DNA from 3 places in the Rhodococcus sp. IEGM 1408 genome. Region 2 is predicted to be linked to each of the others. Evidence: riboswitches for the same ligand, from Rfam matches in the RefSeq annotation. Region 2 holds a riboswitch; each other region holds the start of a gene.
What was found. A riboswitch is a leader RNA that binds a small molecule or an ion and turns the genes downstream of it on or off. The one in region 2 is predicted to bind cobalamin.
Positions count from the first base shown of each region.

Region 1: it holds a riboswitch for cobalamin, as region 2 does, so the genes downstream of both, R4P08_RS17215 (VWA domain-containing protein) here and R4P08_RS11905 (precorrin-8X methylmutase) in region 2, are expected to answer to the same signal.
Region 3: it holds a riboswitch for cobalamin, as region 2 does, so the genes downstream of both, R4P08_RS17185 (ABC transporter substrate-binding protein) here and R4P08_RS11905 (precorrin-8X methylmutase) in region 2, are expected to answer to the same signal.

Region 1 covers NZ_JAWLRW010000015.1:35,746-43,552, reverse strand. Annotated here, with positions in the region: gene R4P08_RS17240 (precorrin-8X methylmutase) at 1-164, shown strand, start outside; gene R4P08_RS17235 (precorrin-2 C(20)-methyltransferase) at 161-1,714, shown strand; gene bluB (5,6-dimethylbenzimidazole synthase) at 1,711-2,406, shown strand; gene R4P08_RS17225 (cobalt-precorrin-4/precorrin-4 C(11)-methyltransferase) at 2,380-3,162, opposite strand; gene cbiT (precorrin-6Y C5,15-methyltransferase (decarboxylating) subunit CbiT) at 3,159-4,388, opposite strand; cobalamin riboswitch at 4,464-4,633, shown strand; gene R4P08_RS17215 (VWA domain-containing protein) at 4,655-6,916, shown strand; gene cobO (cob(I)yrinic acid a,c-diamide adenosyltransferase) at 6,916-7,530, shown strand; gene R4P08_RS17205 (cobyrinate a,c-diamide synthase) at 7,524-7,807, shown strand, end outside.
Region 2 covers NZ_JAWLRW010000006.1:268,493-276,299, reverse strand. Annotated here, with positions in the region: gene R4P08_RS11910 (precorrin-2 C(20)-methyltransferase) at 1-1,183, opposite strand, end outside; gene R4P08_RS11905 (precorrin-8X methylmutase) at 1,180-1,845, opposite strand; cobalamin riboswitch at 1,898-2,025, opposite strand; gene R4P08_RS11900 (nitrite reductase) at 2,014-2,886, opposite strand; cobalamin riboswitch at 2,949-3,145, shown strand; gene cobN (cobaltochelatase subunit CobN) at 3,163-7,014, shown strand; gene cobF (precorrin-6A synthase (deacetylating)) at 7,130-7,807, shown strand, end outside.
Region 3 covers NZ_JAWLRW010000015.1:27,288-35,094, reverse strand. Annotated here, with positions in the region: gene R4P08_RS17205 (cobyrinate a,c-diamide synthase) at 1-532, shown strand, start outside; gene R4P08_RS17200 (nuclear transport factor 2 family protein) at 532-879, shown strand; gene R4P08_RS17195 (cobalt-precorrin-6A reductase) at 1,025-1,768, opposite strand; gene R4P08_RS17190 (cobyric acid synthase) at 1,765-3,255, opposite strand; cobalamin riboswitch at 3,405-3,552, shown strand; gene R4P08_RS17185 (ABC transporter substrate-binding protein) at 3,670-4,674, shown strand; gene R4P08_RS17180 (FecCD family ABC transporter permease) at 4,676-5,773, shown strand; gene R4P08_RS17175 (ABC transporter ATP-binding protein) at 5,770-6,552, shown strand; gene R4P08_RS17170 ((2Fe-2S)-binding protein) at 6,545-7,261, shown strand; gene cobC (Rv2231c family pyridoxal phosphate-dependent protein CobC) at 7,291-7,807, opposite strand, start outside.

The DNA.
Region 1 (7,807 bases), on a different contig from region 2:
GGTGCCCTGTCGGGTTCATCGGCGCCGCGGAATCCAAGGCAGCGCTGGCCGCCCTGGCAGACGACCACGGTATCGACATCCCGTTTGTCACCGTCCACGGCCGACGCGGCGGATCCGCGATGACGGCGTCGGCGGTCAACGCTCTGGCGCAGGTGGCCGAGTGAGTACCGGTCCGGCGGGCGCAGCAGTCGGCGACAGGCTGGGCCGGCTGTTCGGCATCGGCGTGGGACCCGGCGACCCCGAGCTGATCACCCTCAAGGCGGCCCGCCTGATCGGAGCCGCCGACGTGGTGGCCTATCACGCCGGCCGCGGCAAGGCCTCCAACGCCAGGCGGATCGCCGCCGACCTCATCCCCGCCGGTGCGGTCGAGGAGGTGCTGGAGTACCCGGTGACTACCGGCCTCACCGACCACCCCGGCGGGTACGCGGGAGCGATCGCGGACTTCTACGACCGCGCCGCGCAGCGCCTGGCCGAGCACCTCGCGGCCGGACGGGACGTGGTCCTGCTCGCCGAGGGGGACCCGTTGTTCTACGGCTCCTTCATGTACATGCACGACAAGCTCTCGGGCCGGTTCGTCACCGAGATCGTGCCCGGCATACCGGCGTTCGCCGCCGCGACCGCCGCCGCGGCCACGCCCCTGGTCCGCCAGACCGACGTCCTCACCGTCCTGCCCGGGACCCTGCCGGAGCCCGAGCTGGCGCGCCGCCTCGCGGACACCGACGGGGCGATCATCATGAAGCTCGGACGCAACTTCCCGGCGGTGCGCCGCGCGCTCGCCGCCGCCGGCCGGCTCGACGGTGCCGTGTACGTCGAGCGGGCCTCCACCGCCGCTGAACTGCACCACCCGGTGCGGGACGTCGACCCCGAGTCGGTGCCGTACTTCTCACTAATCGTCGTGCCCGGCGACTCCCAGCACGACGACCCGTTCGGGCGACGCCCCCCGCCACTGGGCGACACGGCCATCCACGGTGTCGGCGCGGGCGGGGAGCTGCACGTGGTCGGTCTGGGGCCCGGACCGGACGACTGGCTGACCGCGGAGGCCCGGCGCGTGCTGGCCGAGGTCGACCACGTGGTCGGGTACGCGCCCTACGTCGACCGTGTGCCCCAGCGCGCTGGCCTGACCCGGCACTGTTCCGGCAACACCGTCGAGGTGGACCGCGCCAGACTCGCACTGGACCTCGCCTGCTCCGGCGAACGCGTCGCGGTGGTCTCCGGAGGTGACGCGGGAGTGTTCGGCATGGCCTCGGCGGTGTTCGAGGCCGCCGAGGACCCGCAGTACTCCCGGATCGACGTGCGGGTCGTTCCCGGCGTCTCCGCAGTCCAGGCGGTCGCCGCGCGGGCGGGGGCTCCCATCGGCGCCGACTTCGCCGTGATGAGCCTGTCCGATCGGCTCAAGCCGTGGGATGTGATCTGTCGGCGGCTGGAGGCGGTCGCCGCCGCGGACCTGGTCCTGGCGGTCTACAACCCCGCCTCGCGCTCGCGAACGCGCCAGGTCGCCGACGCCCGCGACGTCCTCCTGCGACACCGGGACCCGGCCACGCCGGTGATCGTGGGCCGCGACGTGGGCCGGGCCGAGGAATCACTGACCATCACGACTCTCGCCGAGCTCGACTGCGACTCGGTGGACATGAAATGCCTGCTCATCGTTGGCGCCTCCGGGACCCGGGTCACCGACTCGGGACGGGTGTGGAGTCCGCGGTTCGTGCGGTCATGACCCTCGACTCCCTGGGGGACGACAGCAACGACGAAGGTAGCCGTGGCGACAGCGAGGCTCCCGACCGCGGGGATCTCGACCGCGAGGATTTCGACCGCGACGCCCTGTGGCGAATTCTCGCCACGCGCCGCGACCACCGCCACTACCACCCCACACCGGTCCCGCGCGAGACCATCGAGCGGCTGCTCGAGGTCTTCGCCGTGGCCCCGAGCGTCGGCCTGAGCCAGCCCTGGCACGTCACCGTGGTTCAGGACCGGGACATCCGCGAGGCCGTCCACGAGGGTTTCCGCTCAGTCCGTGCCGCTGAGTCCCAGCGGTTCGACGGCGAGCGCCGCGAACTGTACAACTCACTGCGCCTCGAGGGCATCCTCCAGGCGCCCGGAGGACTGGTGATCAGTCACGTCCCGCCCGGGGGGCCGGTCCTGGGAACCACCAGCGTCCCCGCGGCCACCGAGTACAGTGTGATCGCCGCGATCACCCTGTTGTGGCTGGCAGTGACGGCCGAGGGCCTGGGAATGGGCTGGGTGAGCCTCGTGGACCCCACCCATCTCTCCGAGAGCGTTCCGCTGCCGGAGGACGCCCGTCCCCTGGCATACCTGTGCCTGGGTCATCCGGCCCTGGACCTCAAGGAGCCACTGCTCCAGACCGTCGGCTGGGAACGGCGTTCACCGTTGCCGGTCGACTGGATCTAGCGTACGGCGCTTGGCCTCACGCTCGGGGTCTGAGGCATAGAGCCAGGACTCCGCCGTGCCCGGCCGCTCCAGCGCGCGGCCGACCAGGATGACCGCGGCCTGGCGCAGGCCTGCGCCCTCAACCGCATCCGCGATGTCGGCAAGGGTGCCTCGTAGTTCCACGCGGTGGGGCCTACTGGCGTTGGAGACCACCGCCACCGGGCAATCGGCGTCATGCGTGGGCACCAACCGCTCTGCGATCTCACGGATCCGGGTGATCGCCAAATGTAGCACCAGCGTGGCGCCGGTGGCGGCGAAGTTCTCCAGCGACTCCGTCGACGGCATCGCGGTGGAGCGGGCCTGGACTCGGGTGAGCACCACCGACTGCACGAGCTCGGGAACAGTGAGCTCCACACCCAGCTCCGCAGCTGCGGCTGCGTACGCCGGGACGCCCGGGACCACATCCCACGGCACACCCGCCGCGTCGAGGCGGCGGGTCTGTTCGGCGAGCGCAGAGTAGAGCGACGGGTCGCCCGAACACAGCCGGACCACCTCGAGGCCAGCAGCGTGGGCCTCAGCCAGTTCGGCGATGATCCCGTCGAGATCCAGGTGCTGGGTGTCCACCAGCCGGGCGTCGGGGCGGCAGTGGTCGAGCACTCCCTCGTCGAGATACGTACCCGCGTACAGGCAGACGTCCGCGGTCCGAAGCGCCTCCACCGCACGCAGCGTGAGCAGGTCGGCGGCGCCGGGGCCGGCTCCGACGAAGTGAATGGTCACGAGGTCTCCTCCATCGGCTCCGAAAAGGGCTTGACTGCAGCCCACTGCACCACAGCCCGCGCGGGGGCCCAGCCGGTGAACCTGCCGATCGAGTCGGCCCGCTCGCCCTGCAGCCGGGTCAGTTCGCCGCCGAACTCGGCGCGGGCGTCCACGAGTACTCGCTCGGTCTCTAGCGTCACCGCGTGGGCGACCAGCCTGCCACCGGGACGCACCGCGTCCCAACACTGCCGCAGCAGTCCCGACGCGGTGCTGCCGCCGCCGACGAAGACGGCATCGGGATCCGGGAGCCCGTCGAGAGCCTGCGGCGCCCAGCCGTGGACGAGCTCCAGAGAGGGAACCCCCAGCGTGCGGGCGTTGCGCTCGATGCGCGACGCCCGCTCGGGATCAGCCTCGACCGCGATCGTCCGGCAAGACGGATGCACCCGCATCCACTCGATGCCCACCGACCCGGCGCCCGCGCCCACGTCCCACAGCAATTCACCGGCAGAGGGCGCGAGCCGGGACAGGGCGGAAGCCCGCAGATCCCGGCGGGTCAGTTGGCCATCGTTCTCGAAGGCGTCATCGGGCAGGCCCGGGGCCAGGCCGAGCGGGCGCGCGGAGGCGCCGGCCACGCACTCAACGGCCAGAACGTGCAGGGCAGGCGCCTCGCGACCCGGCTCCCAGTCTCGCGCCCGGCAGCTCGTGCGCGCCTCCGACGGGCTCCCAAGATCGGAGAGCACGGTCAGCGCGCTCCCCCCGAAGCCCGCGCCGGTCAGCATCGAGGCGACCTCCGAAGGGGTGTACCGGTCGGCCGAGAGCACGAGCAGACGACGCCCTGGCGCCAACTCGCGGGCGAGGACCCGGTGGTCGCGCACCACTGCCACCGTGGCGGCAGGCCACCGCATCCGGGCACGGCCCAGCGCGACCGAAGACACCGCCGGCAGCACCTCCACCGCCTCCGCACCGAGCAGGTCGATCAGCGTCGTTGCCACCCCCGCCACCAGCGGATCACCTGAGGCCAGGGCGACAATCGACCGCCCGCGGAACCGCTCGAGAACCTCGGGAAACCCGGCCCGCAGCGGCCGCGGCCAGGGCACGCGCTCGGCCGCCACGTCACCTGGAACCAGCGCCAGATGACGCTCCCCGCCCAGCAGCACGTCGGCCTCGCGGACGGTGCGACGGCGCGCCTCGTCGAGCCCCGCCCAGCCGTCACCGCCGATCCCCACCACGACCACCCGTGCGTTCATGACGCGGAACCCTACCGCCGAGCCCCGCCGCCCAGATCCCCAGGACGCTGAGTAGTCTCGAAACTGAACCACAACTTCACCCCAACAGCACGAGGTGTCCCACGGCCGCTCCGGCGGCCGGAGGGGAGAATCTGGGAAGCCGGTGAGAATCCGGCACAGGGCCCGCTACGGTAACCCGCGCCTTCGACGCCAGCGCCGAATGAGCCGGGAAGTCCGGGAGACCGGCCTCGCGCTGACTAGTCTGGCAGACGAGAGCGGGAGCCCCCATGCCACAGCACTACCCCTTCAGCGCCGTCGTCGGTTCCGGCGACATGGCGCTGGCGTTGGCCCTCACCGCGGTCTCGCCGTCGGTCGGCGGCGTGCTGATCCGCGGCGAGAAGGGCACCGCCAAGTCCACCATGGTCCGCGCCCTCGCCGGTATCCTGCCGCAGATCGAGGTCGTGACCGGCGACAGGTTCTCCAGCGCGCCGGACGACCGCGGCACCGACACCCCGGACGGGCCCCTACCGCTGGACGCGCCGACCGAGCGCCGGCCGGTCCGCCTGGTAGAACTGCCGCTCGGCGCGACCGAGGACCGCATCGCCGGGTCCCTGCACTTGGAGAAGGCCCTGAGCGAGGGCGTCACCGCGTTCGAGCCGGGCCTGCTGGCCCGTGCGCACCGCGGAATCCTCTACGTGGACGAGGTCAACCTGCTCCACGACCACGTGGTGGACCAGCTCCTCGACGCCGCCGCCATGGGCCGGGTCACCGTGGAGCGCGACGGGGTGTCCGTGGAGCACGCGGCGCGCTTCGTCCTGATCGGCACCATGAACCCGGAGGAGGGCGAGCTCCGGCCCCAGCTGCTCGACCGCTTCGGCCTCACCGTCGAGGTGGCAGCCCCGCGCGATCCATCGCTGCGGGCGAAGGTGATCCGCCGCCGGGTCGCCTTCGATTCCGACCCCGAGGGCTTCTGCGCCACCTATGCGGCCGACGAGCAGGCCCTGCGCGAGCAGATCGTCGCCGCCCGGGAGCGCGTGGGCGGCATCGAGCCCACCGACTGGGCGCTGAACAAGATCGCTACCGTCTGCGCGGGCTTCGACGTCGACGGCATGCGCGCCGACATCGTCACCGCGCGAACGGCCGCTGCCCACGCGGCGTGGGAGGGCCGGGACCGGATCACGCGCGCCGACATCCGCGTCGCCGCGCGGATGGCGCTCCCCCACCGCCGGCGGCGCGCGCCGTTCGACGCCCCGGGCCTGGACGAGGAGCTCCTCGACCGGCTCCTGGGGGACGACGACGAGCCCGATCCGCGCGACGGCGGGCCCGGCACGGATGGCCCAGAAGGCGACCAGGGCGACGACGACCACACGGGCGACCACTCGGCCGGCCCGCAGGACGCCGGCTCCGGCGCGTCAGCCGACACCGGCGACGCCGGAGACACCGAGGGCCACGAGCCCCCGCCCGGGGACAACGCGCCCACGGCACCCGAGCAGTCAGACCCCCACTCCGGCAGCGGGCCGGAGCAGGGAGACCGCACCAACACCAACACCGACGCCGACGACCCGCGGCCCGACGGCGACGGGGCCGAGCAGGACGGCGGGGTCGAGAAGGACGGCAAGGCTGGCGGCGCCGCGACCGCTCCGGGAACGGTGGCGGCGGCCTCTGCGCCGTACCGCACACGAATGCTGACCGTCACCGGGACGGGAAACGGGGTCTCCGGCCGCCGGTCCCGCGCGATCACGACCACCGGCCGGCGCACCGGCTCAGGCGGGTTCACCGGCTCCGACGTGCACCTGCCCGCCACGATCCGCGCCGCCGCGCCCCGGCAGGCCGCCCGGGGTCGCAAGGGTGGCCGCGACGGGGGGCGACTGCTCCTGAACTCCCGTGACCTGCGCTCGGCGGTCCGCGAGGGCCGGGAGGCGAACCTGGTGCTCTTCTGCGTGGACGCCTCGGGATCCATGGCCGCGCGCACCCGCATGGAGCAGGTCAAGACCGCCATCCTCTCCCTGCTGCTGGACGCCTACCGCCGACGCGACAAAGTGGGCCTGGTGACCTTCCGCGGGTCCGGCGCGCAGGTGGCACTGCCGCCCACCTCCTCAGTGGACGTGGCCGCCGCCCGCCTGGCAGAGCTGCCCGCCGGGGGCCGGACCCCACTGGCGGAGGGGCTGCTCACCGCCGCCGAGGTGCTACGCATCGAGAGGGTCCGCGATCCGCAGCGGCGACCCCTCGTCGTCGTCGTCACCGACGGCCGGGCCACCCACGGCCGCGACGCCCTCGCCCGGTCCCGCGCCGCGGCGGCCGGGCTGGCCTCCCTGGGCGTGGCGTCGGTGGTGGTGGACTGCGAGACCGGCCGGTTCCGCATGGGCCTGGCCTCCGAGCTCGCCACCCACCTGGGCGCCGAACACATCCCCCTGGGCGAGGTGACGGCCGAGGGCCTCACCGACACCGTCCGCGCCCGCACCGATTACACCAACGCAGGGACACGCGGTCCGGCACGAGACGACTCCGCACGAGACGAACCGACGCGACCCGAGGGAGAGGTGGCCTGATGCCCAAGGGACAGCCGGAGATCGTGCCCGACGACGGGCTGAGCACCAGGCAACGCCGGAACCAGCCGTTGCTCATGGTCCACACCGGCCCCGGCAAGGGGAAGTCGACGGCCGCGTTCGGGCTGGCGATGCGCGCATGGAATCAGGGCTGGGACATCGGGGTGTTCCAGTTCGTCAAGTCCGCCAAGTGGCGGATCGGCGAGCAGACGGTCATGGAACGCCTCGCGCGCCTGCACGCCGAGACCGGCGAGGGCGGTCCCGTCGAATGGCACAAGATGGGCTCGGGCTGGTCGTGGTCGCGCAAGGACGGCACCGAGGACGACCACGCCGCCGACGCCGCCGAGGGCTGGGCCGAGATCAAGCGTCGGCTCGCCGACGAGCGGCACGACCTCTACCTGCTCGACGAGTTCACCTATCCCATGAAGTGGGGCTGGGTGGACGTCGACGACGTGGTGGCCACGCTCGCGTCACGTCCCGGTCGCCAGCACGTGGTGATCACCGGACGCGACGCCGACCCCCGGCTGGTCGCCGCGGCCGACCTGGTCACCGAGATGACCAAGGTCAAGCACCCGATGGACGCCGGCCAGAAGGGCCAGCGGGGGATCGAATGGTGACGCACCTGCCCCGGCTCGTCGTGGCGGCCCCGGCGTCGGGCCACGGCAAGACCACCGTCGCCACCGGGCTCATGGCCGCCCTCCGGCGCAGGGGGCTGACGGTCTCCGGCCACAAGGTGGGGCCGGACTACATCGACCCGGGCTACCACCAGCTCGCGACGGGGCGGCCCGGCCGCAACCTGGACCCGCACCTGGTCGGTGAGAACACGATCGTCCCCCTCCTGCTGCACGGCGCCCAGACCGGGCCGAGCCCGGCCGAGGTGGCCGTGATCGAGGG
Region 2 (7,807 bases):
CGGCCGAGACGCCGGGGGCCACCCGGATATCGACGCCTGCGTACGCGGGGTCCTCGGCGGCCTCGAACACGGCGGCGGCCATGCCGAACACTCCGGCGTCGCCGCCGGAGACCACCGCCACCCGCTCGCCGGCCACCACCAGGTCCAGCGCGAGCCGGGCGCGGTCCACCTCCACGGTGTTGCCCGAAGAGTGCCGGGTGAGGCCGGCCCGCTGGGGGACCCGGTTGACGTAGGGCGCGTAGCCCACCACGTGGTCGACCTCGGCCAGCACCTGGCTCACCTCCGGGGTGAGCCACCCGTCCGGGCCGGGTCCGAGCCCGACCACGTGCAGGACGCCGCCCGGCAGGGCCTCCATGACGGAAGCCGGATCGGACGACACTTCCGGCGCCCCGGCGCTGACCAGGGGCGCTGACCGGCGCCCCGTTGGATCGCTGTGCCGTGAGTCGCCGGGAACCACGATGAGGGAGAAGTACGGCACGGTCGCCGGGTCGACCTCCGCGACGGCGTGGAACTGCTCGGTGGTCATCGATGCCCGCTCGACGTACACCGCGCCTTCGAGCCGTCCGGCGGCCTCGAGCGCGCGCCGGACGGCGGGAAAGTTCCGTCCGAGCTTCATGATGATCGCGCCGTCGGTGTCTGCAAGTCGCCGCGCGAGCTCGGGCTCGGGCAGCGTGCCCGGCAGGACGGTGAGGACGTCGGTCTGCCTGACCAGGGGAGTGGCGGCCGCGGCGGTGGCAGCGGCGAAAGCGGGGATGCCCGGCACGATCTCGGTGTCGAACCGAGGGGCGAGCTTGTCGTGCATGTACATGAAGGAGCCGTAGAACAGCGGGTCTCCCTCCGAGAGCAGGACCACGTCCCGGCCTGCGGCCAGGTGCTCGGCCAGCCGCTGCGCGCTGCGCTCGTAGAAGTCCGCGATCGCGCCCGCGTACCCGCCCGGGTGGTCGGTGACGCCCGTGGTCACGGGGTATTCCAGTCGCTCCTCGATCGCGCCGACAGGGATGAGGTCGGCGGCGATGCGGCGCGCGTTGGACTCTTTGCCGCGGCCGGCGTGGAAGGCAACGACGTCGGCGGCGCCGATCAACCGGGCGGCCTTGAGGGTGAGGAGCTCGGGGTCGCCGGGGCCCACGCCGACGCCGTAGAGCCGGCCGGGAGCAACACCGGCCGCGGGCGATCCGGCGCTCACTCCGCCTCCTGCGCCAGGGCGTTGACGGCCGAGGCGGTCATCGCGGACCCGCCGCGCCGGCCGTGGACCGTGACGAAGGGGATGTCGATGCCGTGATCGTCGGCAAACGCCGCGAGCGCGGCCTTGGACTCGGCGGCTCCGATGAACCCCACCGGGCAGCCGACGATCGCGGCGGGCCGGGGAGCGCCGTCGAGCAGCATCTCCAGCAGGTGGAACAGGGCGGTGGGGGCGTTGCCGATCGCCACCACAGCGCCGTCCAGGCGGTCTCCCCACAGCGTCAGCGCGGCGGCGGAGCGGGTGGTGCACATCCGCGCGGCCAGCTCGCGGACGTCGGGTTCCGAGAGCGTGCACACCACGTCGTTGCTGCGCGGGAGCCGGGCGCGGGTGATCCCGGAAGCGACCATGTGGGCGTCGCACAGGATCGGCACGCCGGCGTCGAGCGCCGAGCGCGCGGCGGACACGAGCCGGGGGTGGACCTGTAGGTCGCGGGTCAGGTCGGTCTGGCCGGTGCCGTGGACCATCCGGACGGAGAGCCTCTCGGCGTCGGCCGGCACGCGGGACAGGTCGGTCTCGCGGCGGATGGTGGCGAAGGAGTCGACGTAGATGGCGGGCCCGTCGTCGACGTAGTCGTAGCGACGCGGCGGCCTGAGGGCAGCACTCATGGGGTCCTCCTCGGGGTTCTCGCCCCGGTGTGAGAAGTCGCAGCGACGCGGTTAGAGCGCGCTGATCCCCGGTGAGTATCTGGCTCGGCACGTCGGATCGACGGGCCTCACAGTGGCGGAACCGCCCCGGATTTTCACCGGGTTCCTCGCCGTGGGACAGCCCGCAGCCTACGCGTGGACGGCCAGCACCCCGCGCCACGGGGTCACGATCAACTCGGCCACGTCGCCGCCGGTGAGCCGGTCGATTAGGGCGCGGTCCACTACGCCGCTATGGGCCTCGACGTGGTCGATCAGCCCCGCCGAGCTCGCGACCGGACCGTACGGCAGCACCGGGGCCGGGCTCGCGAGCCGGTGGTCCGCCGGGCGGGCCGCGATGAGGGGGACTGGCAGTTCCCGCACGTGCCACGGCGCGTCCGGGCCGGTGCCGCGGGCCCGGACGAACTCGCGGGCCAGCTCGACCAGCCGGTCGGCGGCCTCGGCCAGCGGCACGACGTCCGACCACTGCGCGCCCACCCGCAGCTGTGCGGTGCCGGCGTCCAGGGCGACCAGACCGAGGTCGCAGGACCGCTCGAGAAGGTCGCCGCGGCCGTCGTCCAGGACGAACAGGAACCGGCCCGGCAACCCGCCGAGCGCGGGATCGGCCAGCAGCCCGGCGTCGAGCCGGTCGGTCACCGGGCGCAGGTCGGCCCGGCCGCCGACCAGGCCCGTGAGCGGCGAGACGAGGATGTTGCGCACCAGCTCGTGACCGGGCTCGGGGAGCAGGCCCGTCTCCGCGATCGCCGCCACCACCTCGCCGGGCAGCTGTCCGTCCGGGCCGATCGGCAGGGCCCGCAGCTGCAGGTTCGCGCGTGTCGTGACGTGCACGTTGTCGTCGTCGCCGAATCGCACGGCGACCCCGTGCAGCGCGGCCAGGGCCGCGGGCGACACGCGGCCACCCGGGACGCGCAGCCGGACCAGGGCGCCGTCGGCGGCCGGCCACGGGCGCAACACCCCCGGGCACAGGTCGCCACGGGTGCGGCGGGTGGGTTCGGTGATGCTCACGGGGGTCAGTGTTCCACCCGGGCCGCGGGAGGGCGGGCACCGCTCAACCGGGTGGGGGCGGATAGGCTCGGCGCTGCCGTGGTGTTCGGGAAGCCGGAGGAAAAGCCGGCGCGGCCCTCGCCACTGTAGTCGCGGAGTCATGCGACCCTCGTCCGTCCCGCACGGGGCGGAGGCCACTGGATCCTCCAGGATCCGGGAAGGTCGGTCGCACGGCGTTGATGCGGAAGCCAGGAGACCGGCCACGGCGACATGTTCCACGAGGGTTTGGAGAAGAACATGCGCCCCAACCGGCGTTTGGCGTCCCCTGATGACGTCTCGGCACCACTGATCACACTGTTATCCACCTCCGACACGGATCTGCTCTCCGCCCGGGCCTCCGGCGCCGGGTGGGCGCTCGGCAACCCGTCCCGGCTCGACGTGGAGGCGGACCTGCCCGGGCTGCTCGACGGCGCCGACCTGGTGGTGGTCCGGATCCTGGGCTCCCGGCGATCCTGGGAGGCCGGGTTCGCCGCGGTCTCGGCCTCGGGCCTGCCGGTGGTCGTGCTGGGCGGGGAGCAGAGCCCCGACGCCGACCTGATGGAGCTGTCGACGGTCCCGATCGGCATCGCGGCCGAGGCCCACCGCTACCTCGCCGAGGGCGGGGAGCGGAACCTCGCCCAGCTGCACGCCTTCCTGTCCGACACCGTGCTGCTCACCGGCGCCGGCTTCGAGCCGCCGGAGAGCGTGCCGGTGTGGGGGATGCCGCCGCGCCCGGGCGCCGCAGGCCACGGCACGGGGAACGGAGCGGGGAACGACCGGGACGACGACAACGACAACGACGACGACAACGTCGGCGACCTCGCCACCGACCTGCCCCGCGTCGGCGTGCTCTACTACCGCGCCCACGAGGTGAGCGGGAACTCCGGGTTCGCGCACGCGCTGGCCGACGCGATCGACGCCACCGGCGAGGCCGTGGGCGTACCGGTCTTCGCCGGGTCCTTGCGCTCGGCTCCCGACGAGCTGTTCGACGCGCTCGGCACGCTCGATGCGCTGGTCGTGACCGTCCTGGCAGCCGGCGGCACCACGCCCGGAGCGGTGAGCGCGGGCGGCGAGGACGAGACCTGGGACGTCGAACGCATCGCCGCGCTGGACATCCCCGTCCTCCAGGGCCTGTGCCTGACGTGGAGCCGCGAGGACTGGGCGGCCTCCGACGACGGCGTCAACCCCCTGGACTCGGCCAACCAGATCGCCATCCCGGAGTTCGACGGCCGGATCATCACCGCACCGTTCTCGTTCAAGGAGATCGACGCCGACGGCCTGCCCCGCTACGTGGCCGACCCCGAGCGGTGCGCGCGCGTCGCAGGGATCGCCGTCGCCCACGCGCGGCTTCGCCACGTGGCGCCCGCCGACCGACGGGTCGCCCTGGTGCTTTCGGCTTATCCGACCAAGCACTCCCGCATCGGCAACGCCGTCGGGCTGGACACCCCGGTCTCGACCATCCGCCTGCTGCGCCGGATGCGCGACGAGGGCTACGACCTCGGCCCGGACGATGGCCCCATCGCGCAGTATCTTGATCGATCGAGTCTGGACACCGCCGGGGACTACGCCGACGACACCGGGTTCGCCGACGACACCGCCGCCGGCGACGCCCTCATCCACGCGCTCATCGCCGCGGGCGGTCAGGATCAGGAGTGGCTCACGGGCGCCCAGCTCACCGACAGTCACGTGCGGATCTCCACCGAGGACTACCTGCGTTGGACCGCGGACCTGCCCGAGACGCTGCGCGCGGAGATGGTCGAGGCGTGGGGGCCGGCGCCGGGCGAGCTGTTCGTCAACGACGCCGGCGAGATGGTCCTGGCCACCCTCCAGGCCGGCAATGTCGTCCTGTTGATCCAGCCACCCCGCGGCTTCGGCGAGAACCCGGTCGCGATCTACCACGACCCCGAGCTCGCGCCGTCCCACCACTACCTGGCCGCCTACCGCTGGCTGGCGCGCGGCTTCGGGGCGCACGCGCTGGTCCACCTGGGCAAGCACGGCTCGCTGGAGTGGCTGCCGGGCAAGAACGCCGCGCTCTCGGCCGGGTGCGCCACGGACGCCGCGATCGCCGACATGCCCCTGATCTACCCGTTCCTCGTCAACGACCCCGGCGAGGGCGCCCAGGCCAAGCGCCGCGCGCACGCGACGATCGTCGACCACCTGGTCCCGCCGATGGCCCGCGCGGAGTCCTACGGCGACATCGCCCGCCTGGAGCAGCTGCTGGACGAGTACGGGAACATCGCCTCGATGGACCCGGCCAAGCTCCCGGCCATCCGCGCGCAGATCTGGACCCTCATGCAGGCCGCGCACATGCACGAGGACCTGGGCCTCGAGCAACGGCCCGGGGACGAGGAGTTCGACGACTTCCTGCTCCACGTCGACGGCTGGCTCTGCGAGATCAAGGACGTCCAGATCCGCGACGGCCTGCACGTGCTGGGCCAGGCGCCGGAAGGGCAGGCGCGAATCAACCTGGTGCTGGCGATCCTGCGGGCCTCGCAGGTCTGGGGCGGGGAGTCCGGGGCGGTGCCGGGCCTGCGCCGGGCGCTGGGGCTGGCCGAGGGCGCGCCGACCGAAGAGGTCGACCGCGTCGAGGCGCTGGCCACGGCGCTGGTCGAGGCGATGGACGCGCGCGACTGGGACCTCGCTGCCGTGTCCGAAGTGATGAACGAGGTGAGACCCGCCGCGGGCCTCACCGCGGGCGGGGTCGGTGCCGGAGGCGCGGGTGACGGACTCGACCACGACGAGCACGACGACGACGACGAGGTCGCGCAGGTGCTGCAGTTCGCCGCCCGCGAGGTGGTGCCGCGCCTGGCCGCCACGGTCGACGAGCTGGACGCCGTGATGCACGCGCTGGACGGCGGCTTCATCTCGGCCGGGCCCTCGGGATCCCCGCTGCGGGGCCTGGTCAACGTGCTGCCCACGGGCCGGAACTTCTACACGGTGGACCCGCGCGCCGTCCCGTCGCGGCTGGCGTGGGAGACCGGGCAGGCCATGGCGGACTCGCTGCTGGAGCGGCACGTCGCCGAGACCGGGGAGTACCCGAGCTCGGTGGGGCTGTCGATCTGGGGGACCTCGGCCATGCGCACCTCGGGCGACGACATCGCCGAGGTCCTGGCCCTGCTCGGTGTCCGGCCCCGATGGGACGAGGCCTCCCGCCGGGTCAACGGACTCGAGGTGGTGCCGACCGCCGAGCTCGGGCGCCCGCGCATCGACGTGACCGTCCGCATCTCGGGCTTCTTCCGCGACGCGTTCCCGCACGTGATCGGGATGCTCGACGACGCCGTGCGGATGGTCGCGGAACTGGACGAACCGGACGAGCAGAACTACGTGGCCGCCCACACCCGGGCCGACCTCGCCGAGCACTCGGATCACCGCCGCGCCACCACCCGGATCTTCGGTTCCGCGCCCGGCTCGTACGGGGCGGGCATCCTGCAGACCATCGAGGCGGGCAACTGGCGGGACAGCAGCGACCTGGCCGAGGTCTACACCCGCTGGGGCGGGTACGCCTACGGCCGCGGCCTCGACGGCGTCCCCGCCGCCGACGACATGCGCACCAACTACCGGCGCATCGCGGTGGCGGCCAAGAACATCGACACCCGCGAGCACGACATCGCCGACTCGGACGACTATTTCCAGTATCACGGCGGGATGATCGCGACCGTGCGTGCGCTCACCGGCGCCGAACCGCGCGCCTATGTGGGCGACTCCACCACGCCCGATGCCATCCGCACCCGGTCGCTGGCGGAGGAGATCACCCGCGTGTTCCGCTCGCGCGTGGTGAACCCGCGGTGGATCGCCGCCATGCAGCGCCACGGCTACAAGGGTGCCTTCGAGCTGGCCGCGACGGTCGACTACCTCTTCGGGTTCGACGCCACCGCCGGCGTGGTCCACGACTGGATGTACGACACCCTGGCCAGGGAATACGTCCTGGACCAGACAAACCAGGAGTTCCTGCGCCGCTCCAACCCGTGGGCGCTGCGCGGGATGATCGAGCGGCTGTCCGAGGCCGTCGACCGCGGGATGTGGGCCGAGCCCGAGGCGGAGATCATGGACCGGATGCGGCAGGTCTACCTGGACGTAGAGGGCGACCTCGAGGAGTCCCACGATGACTGAGCCCCCCCCTCGCGAATCACGCAGCCCAGACGCGCGCGATCACTGCATCCGCACACGAGATATCGCGTGCGCATGCAGTACTTGCGCGCGTCTGCAAGGGGGCCAGGATCACGGGGTGCGTCCGGACCGGCGGTCGCGCCGCCGCCGGGTGCGGGTCGTGGGCATCGGCTCGGGCGGCCTCGACCAGATCACCGTCGAGGGGATCGCCGCGCTCCGCGCGTCCGAGTACGCGCTCGCGGCGGTCAAGGGGCCGGATGACCCCTTGGTCGACCTCCGCCGGCGACTGCTCGCCCGGCATGCTCCGCGGGTGGAGTTGGTGGGCGTGGTCGATCCGCAGCGGGACCGCTCGTCGTCGTCGACCTCCTCGGGCGCCGGGTACCGCGGCGTGGTGACGGACTGGCACGAGGCCCGCTCCCTGGCCTGGGAACGCGCCCTGGCGGCGCGGCCCGGTGACGTGGCGATCCCCGTGTGGGGCGACCCGGCGTTCTACGACTCGACGCTGCGGATCGTGGACCGGATCGCCGAGCGCGGCCGTCTGGACCTCGATGTGGAGGTGGTCCCGGGCATCTCGGCGCTGCAGGTCCTGGCCGCGCGCCACCGGCTGGTCCTGCACGAGATCGGCGGCACGGTCACCGTGACCACCGGCCGGCGGCTGCGGGAGGTCGTGGCCGCCGGCGCCGACAACGTGGTGGTGATGCTCAACGCCGACCTGCCGCTGGACGACCTGGCCGACTGGCGGATCTGGTGGGGCGGCAACCTCGGCGACGCTGGCGAGACCCTCGTCGCGGGACGG
Region 3 (7,807 bases), on a different contig from region 2:
GTTCGATCCCCTCACCGACTCGGACCTTCCCGCGCGCACCGCTGGCATCTACCTCGGTGGTGGATTCCCTGAGGTACACGCCCCGGCCTTGTCCGGGAACGCCCCGATGCTGCGCGCTCTGCGTGCGGCGACGTCGGCGGGGATGCCGACGGTCGCCGAATGTGCCGGACTCCTTTACCTCTGTCGTAGCCTCGACGGCGCCCCGATGGTGGGAGCGATCGATGCCGACGCCGCTATGGCCCCGCGCCTCACACTGGCCTACCGCAGCTCCACCGCGCCCGCCGACAGTGTCCTCGCCGCGGCCGGCACCGAGATCACCGGGCACGAGTTCCACCGCACCACGGTCACCCCGGCCTCCGGCGCGGCTCCCGCCTGGACCGGTCCCGCCGGGCCGGAGGGATTCGTCACCGGCTCGGTCCATGCGTCGTACCTGCACACCCACTGGGCCGGGCACCCCGGGTTCGCCGTGAGGTTCGCCGCCAATGTGAACCGTTTTTCACAAGCCATGGCGCTGGGCGCCACACCTCGGTAGTGTCTCGTCCAACCCCCGGTGACGCCACCGGGCTGGCTCCCGATTGGGACACCGCCATGGCCACCACGCGCAGCGTGATCGAGCAGAACATCCGTGCATTCAATGACCAGGACGCCGAGTCCGTACCGTGGTCGCAGGACGCTGAGTTGACGACTCCGGGAGGAAAATTCACCGGCCGTGAGGGCATCCTCGGATTCTTCGGGGTCTTCCAGGGAGCGTTCTCCAACGGCGCACTGACGGTGAACTCGTGGATCGTCGAGGGCGACCGCGCCTCGGTCGAGAGCTGTCCTCCGGGATCCACGACGGCGTGCTGCAGAGCCCTGGGGCGAGGTGCCGCCCTCCGGTAAGCCAGGGACGTTCCAGTGGAGCGCGTCGTACCAGGTGCGCGGGGACGAGCTCCCCTCCGAGCACCTGTATTTCGACCAACTCGGCTTCCTGGACCAGCTGGGTCTGTTGCCCGAGTGGCTCGGAGCTGACCCGCTCGGGCGATCGTCAGTCTCGTACCGGCGCGTCGACCCACTCGGCAGCGGAGGCCGCATCGTCGACGACTTCCACGCCGGGCGCGACCCCCGGGCGCCGGACCACGACCACCGGTACCCCGAGCTCACCGGCCACGGCCATCTTGGACCACGTGCGATCGCCGCCCGAGTCCTTGGTGACCAACAGGTCGACCCCGTGCCCGGTGAACAGCTCACGCTCGCCCTCGGCCGAGTAGGGTCCCCGGCTGAGGAGGAGCCGCCAGCACGCGGGGAGTTCCAGCCCCGGCGGGTCGACCACCCTGACCAGCGCGTCGTGCCCGGCGAGCGGCCCGGCGAAGCGGCCCAGCGACTGCCGACCGACGGTGAGGAACGGGCGCTGGCCCAGCCGGGCGGCGGTGGCCGCGGCCTGGTCATGGTCATCGACCCAATGCCAGCGGTCGGCCCCGGGCGCGACGGCCCAGCCCGGCCGTTCGAGGCGTAGCAGCGGAACCCCGGCCCCGGAGCAGGCGGCCGCGGCGTTCGCCGAGATTCCGGCCGCGAAGGGATGGGTGGCGTCGACGACCGCACGCACTGCGTGGTCGCCTAGGTACGCGCGCAGACCGGTGGCGCCCCCGAAACCCCCGATTCGCACCTCCCCGACGGGCAGCCGCGGTCTCGCCACCCGCCCCGCCAGGGACGAGGCGAAGCCGTGTCCGGCGTCCCGCAGCAGGACGGCCAGCTCCCGGGCCTCGGCGGTCCCGCCCAGCACGAGGATCATCGCCTGGCGCCCGGCTGCAGGGACGGCATGTCCGGCGCGCCCTCCCGGGCCAGGCCCAGCAGCGCGTCCAGGTCGAGGTGCTCTTCTGCCAGGTCCCCCAGCAGGTCCAGCCGCCGCTCACGCGCGGCCGCGAAGTCGACCCCCGAGGGCTCGCGGGTGCGGCCCACCCGGGCGGTGACCTCGGCGAGGAATGCGCCCCGGAAGGCGTCCGACTCGAGGCTGCCGTGCCACATGGTGCCCGCCACGCCCTCGCGCCGCGCGCCCCCGAGGAACTCCTCGTCCGCGCCGACGGTCACGCGGCCGTGGTGGATCTCGTACCCGGCGGCCGGTTGACCGAGCGCCGCGCCGGTGGGGAGCCGGAGCACCTTCTCCGGTCCGAACTCCGTCTCCACGTCCAGCAGACCCAGTCCCTCGACCTCAGCACCCTCGGGCCCCTCCACCCCGTGCGGATCGCGCACGGCACGCCCGAGCATCTGGAACCCGCCGCAGATCCCGAACACCGAGCCCCCCGCGCGGGCGTGGTCGGTCACCGCGCGGTCGAGGCCGCGGGCGCGCAGCCAGGCCAGGTCGTCGATCATCGCCCGCGTCCCGGGAAGAACCACCAGGTCCGCGCCCCGGACGGATCGGGGATCGGTGACGAACTCCACGTCGACGTCTGGTTCCAGGCCCAGGGCGTCGACGTCGGTGAAGTTGCTGATGCGCGGCAACCGGATCACGGCGACCCGGATCGCCCGGTCGGCAGCGGTGCGGCGGCCGCCGATGTCCAACGCGTCCTCCGAGTCCAGCCATACGTCGGGGCTCCAGGGGAGCACGCCGTGGACCCGCCGGCCGGTGAGCTGCTCGAGGTGGTCCAGGCCTGGCCCGAGAAGCGACGGGTCACCGCGGAACTTGTTGACGACGAAACCGGCCACCAGCCGCTGGTCGGCGGACTCCAGCAGTGCCACAGTGCCGTAGAGCGCGGCAAAGACTCCTCCGCGGTCGATATCCCCCACCACCACGACCGGCATCTCCGCGTGCCGAGCCAGTCCCATGTTGACGTAGTCCCCGGCGCGGAGGTTGATCTCGGTGGGGCTGCCCGCACCCTCGCAGATCACGAGGTCGTACCGAGCGGCGAGGTCGTCGTACGCGGCGTGCGCCGCGGCGGCTAGGTGCGCGCGGCCGTCGATGAAGTCGCGCGAGGACACCGTTCCGGCGGGCCGGCCCATCACCACGACGTGGCTACGCCGGTCGCCACCGGGTTTGAGCAGCACCGGGTTCATCGCCACCTCGGGCGCGGCCCGGGCCGCGAGCGCCTGGATCCACTGCGCGCGGCCGATCTCCCCGGTGCCGGCGGGACCGTCGACCACCATCGAGTTGTTGGACATGTTCTGCGCCTTGAACGGCGCAACCCGCAGCCCGCGGCGGGCGAACGCGCGGCACAGGGCGGTGACCACGACGGTTTTGCCTGTGTCCGACGTGGTGCCGGCGACGAGAAGGGATGCGGCCATGAGGATCGATCCTAGCCGCGCCGCCGCAGGCACTCGCGTTCGACTCGACTGCCCTGGCCGATTTCGGTGATCCTGCGCGAGGTTGGGCGAGGTGGCGGTTGACAGGGGTGGCGTGGGGTGCAGCTTCGGGAGATACCGGCAACTTGGCCGCCGCTGGGGTGCATACTGGCAACGCGAATCGCTGATCTCCGAAGAGCGCAGGGGAAGACCGGTGAGATCCCGGCGCTGACCCGCAACGGTGTGTCGTCACCTCGGTGACGATGAGCCCGGCTACCTGCCAAGGGGTTTGCGACTTCCGTCCATCGCCGCGGTCTGCGATCCGGAGTCTTGCACGGTGGCGTGGCGTCGTCGAGGCCTAGCTCACCTGCGGGTCTTATGTGTTCGTGGATACACGACACGATCTGAGGTCTGATCATGTTCCGACGCCAGTCAAAGTCCACCACTGCACTCGCCGCGCTTCTGATCACGGGGGTCACCGTCGCGGGCTGCTCCCGCGATGAGACGCAGGAAGGTCCCGCCGCCGGGGAGGCGTTCCCCGAGCCGGTGACCATCACCAACTGCGAGCGCGAGTCCACCTACGAGGCACCGCCACAGCGCATCATCTCGATGAACGACCATGTCACCGAAACCCTCATCCAAATGGGCGCAGGCGATCGCATCGTCGGGATGGGCTACGGCGAACAGAACGACACCTTGCCGGAGGTCGCCGAGCAGTTCGCTACCATCCCCTCTCTCGCCGAGGAATACCCCACCTGGGAACAGATCGTCGATCTGGAGCCGGACCTGGTGGTGGCCGGCATGCGCAGCGCGTTCGACGAGAAGGAGGGCCGCAGCCGCGACGCCCTGGAGGCCGCCGGCATCGACACCTTCCTGTTCTCCGAGTACTGCGGCGAGGGATTCCCCGACATGTCGATGCTCGAGACCGACTTCTCGCAACTCGGCAGTATCCTCGCCGTCGAACACGGCGCGGAGGATCTCACCGACCGGATCACCGGTGAGGCCGATGCGGTGCGCGCGAAGCTGGACGCAGCGGGCGTCACCGGGATCCCCACCTTCTTCTACGACAGCGGCGAGGCGGAGCCCACGACGATCGGCGGCGTCGGCGTGGGCCAGCTGATCAGCGAGTACGCGGGCGCGGACAACATCTTCTCCGAGGGCGACAAGCCCTACCCCACGACCACGTGGGAGATCCTCGGTGAGCGGGCCCCGGAGGCCATCGTGGTGCTGGACTACGGCAATACCGGCGCCGAGGATAAGGTCGCCTACCTGCGCAATCAACCCATCATGTCCACCACGCCGGCTATCCGGGAGAACCGCATCGTGGTGGTACCGCTCTCGGACTTCTTCGAGAGCTCGCGCATGACGATCTCCATCGACACCATCGCGCGTGAACTGCACCCACAGGCGTTCGGGGAGTGACGTGACGACCGTCATCGACGAGGCCGGGGAGCGAGTACGCGGTGACGCCCCCGCGCCCCCGCCAGCGGGGCGTCGGCCGCTCTGGCTGATCCTTACCCCGCTGTTGGGGCTGCTCGCAGTGTCGATCGCCGCTGGCGTCTCGTTGGGTTCGGTGTCGATCCCGATCGGGGACGTGTGGGCGATCGTCGCCCACCGTCTTGTGCCGGGCTCGTTCGACCCGTGGTGGACGGACGCCCGGGAGGCGATCGTGATCGAGTCCCGGCTGCCCCGAGCACTGATGGCGGCGGCGGTGGGCGCGTCCCTCGCGGTGGCAGGTGGCGTCGCCCAGGCCGTCACACGCAACCCGCTGGCCGACCCCTTTCTGCTCGGCGTCTCCTCCGGCGCCGGTTTCGGCGTGGTCATCCTCACCGTCCTGGGCGTGGGGGCCGGAGTGTGGGGCGTCTTCACCCTCCCGATGGCGGCCTTCCTGGGCGCCCTGCTGCCGCTCGCCGGCGTCGTCCTGGTGGCGCGTCGCGCGCACGACACCACGGCCATCGTGCTGGTCGGCGCTGCCATGACGATGGTCTTCGGCTCACTCAACACGTTCACCCTGCTGGTGCTGGGTGACGACCACCAGCTCGGCACCGTCATGCGCTGGCTCGCTGGCGGGTTCGGTGACGCCGGCTGGACCATGTTGCTCGCCCCGGTCACGATTCTTGCGGTCGCCGGCACAGTCGTGATGCTGTGCAGTCGGCATCTGGATCTACTGCTCACCGGCGACGACGGCGCCACCGCGATGGGAATGAACGTTCCCCGGTTTCGCATCCTCATGCTGCTGCTGGTGTCGCTGCTCACCGCGGGAGCCGTGGCGGTGTCCGGGACCATCGGGTTCATAGGCCTGCTCATCCCGCACCTGGCGGGGTACTTCACCGGTCGCACGTCGGCGCGCCTCCTGCCCACCGCCGCGATGCTCGGCGCTGTCGCGCTCGTGTTGGCCGACATCACCGCCCGCGCGGTGAGCGATGGTGCGGAACTACCGGTGGGTGTCGTGACCGGGGTCGTCGGCGGGCCGGTGTTCCTGTTCATGCTGTGGCGGCGCTACGGGAAGGCCGCGCGATGACCACATTGACCGCACACGACGTTTCGGCCCGGCTGGGAGGCCGGCAGATCCTCGACGGGGTGGACCTGTCCATCACACCCGGCCGGGTCACCGCACTCGTCGGGCCCAACGGCAGCGGCAAGACGACGCTACTGCGCACCTGTTATCGCGCACTGCCGGTCTCGGCGGGGCTGGTCACCCTCGACAATGCCGACATCTCCTCGCTCCGACGCCGGACGTTGGCCCGCGCAGTGGGTGTGAGTACTCAGGAACCGGTCTCCCTCGGCGGCATCACGGTCCGCGAGTCGGTGGGACTCGGCCGGGCGGTCAAGCGCGGACTCTTCGAGTCGTTCGGGACCGACGACACGGCGGTCGTGGAGAACGTGCTCGCCCGGGTGGGGATGACGGACCTTGCAGACCGTGACGTCCTGGCCCTGTCAGGCGGCGAGCGGCAGCGGGTGTCCATCGCACGTGCGCTGGCCCAGCAGCCCGAGGTGCTCCTTCTGGACGAGCCCACCAACCACCTCGACCTGCATCAGCAGCTGACCGTTCTGATGCTGCTAAGGGAACTGGCGGCCGGTGGCCTCGCAGTCCTGCTCACTCTTCACGACCTGCGGATGGCCACGGAGTACTGCGACGCGATGGCAGTCCTCCAGCGTGGGAGGGTAGTGGCGACCGGCGCGCCGGAGGACGTGCTCGACTCCGCGCTGCTCGCCGAGGTGTTCGGGGTCCGCGGGGAGGTGCGGCCGGGGCCGGCCGGGGGCCGGACCCTCGACGTCTGGGGACTCGCCGATGCCTGAGCCCGTCGCCGCCGCGTACGCGAACATTACGACCCCGCTCGGCGAGTTCGCCCGGACCATCGAGCACGGTCCCGAGGTCCTCCCCGGGACCGTGCTGACGGACCTTCAGTGGCTCGACCGGCGGATAGCGGACACCGGCCGGCGCTGGTTGCACGACGATCCGCGCGTCAACGCCACCCTGTGGTGGTACTCGGCCAGCTCCACTCTGGCCGCCGCGCCGCTGGCGATGCTGCTGTCCGGGGGGGTCGCACCCGACCCCCGTCCGGAACGGCTCACCGTGTCCCTCCAGACCAACGGCTATCTTCGGGCCGCGCGATCGGACAGACTGCTGCGCTCGGTGACCGAGTTCGCGGAGGGGCTGCGCGAGGCACACGAGGCGGTAATCGCCTCACTGGCGGAGGTCTCCGGGGCGGCACCGCGGGCGCTGTGGGCGATCGCGTCCGACTCGATCGGTAACCGCGCACTGGAGGCGGGTCGTGCCGGCGGCGACCCCGAGCGCGGCTGTGACCTGGCCCGTGCCGTCTCGCGTCCCCCGCTACTACCGGTGCGCTACATCGACATCGAAGGACCTGAGCACACCCGGCGGTTCGTCCACCGCGGCTCCTGCTGTCTGATCTACGTGGCGACCGCCGGGGACAAATGCGTCAGCTGTCCGCGCCGCACCCCCGAGGACCGTCACGCCGAACTCCTCGGACGAACATCCCCCTAAACGCGCTCGTTCCCCGGCCGGCGTCGCGATCAGCGATGGACTGGACCGGCCGTGGCCGCCACCTGCTTCCACGCTGCGATGAGTCCACGCACCGTGTCGGAGTCCCGCACCGCCAGGCGGACGTGCCCGGCGTCGAGCCCGGGGAAGGTGTCGCAGCGACGTACGACGAACCCCCGCTCAAGGAGCTGGTGGCGAAATCCGGTCGGGTCGAGGCCGGCAGGGGCCCTGGCCAGGATGAAAGGGGCAGAGGGAGGCACCGCCACCTCGATACCCGCTGCGGCGAGCAGCTCACACATCCTCGACCGGTCGCGTCGGATCCGGTCCCGTATCCGCTCGAGATGGCCGGCCGCCTCGGCAGAGCAGCACGCCGTGATGGCTTCCAACTGCAACGTGCCGACCGGCCAGTGCACCCGGTGCGCGGCCAGGTCCGCGAGCACCGCCGGATCCCCCACCGCGTATCCGGCCCGCAGGCCCGCCAACGACCAGGTCTTGGTGATCGACCGCAGCACCACGAGCCCAGGAAGCCGAGCCCCGGCGAGGGAGTAG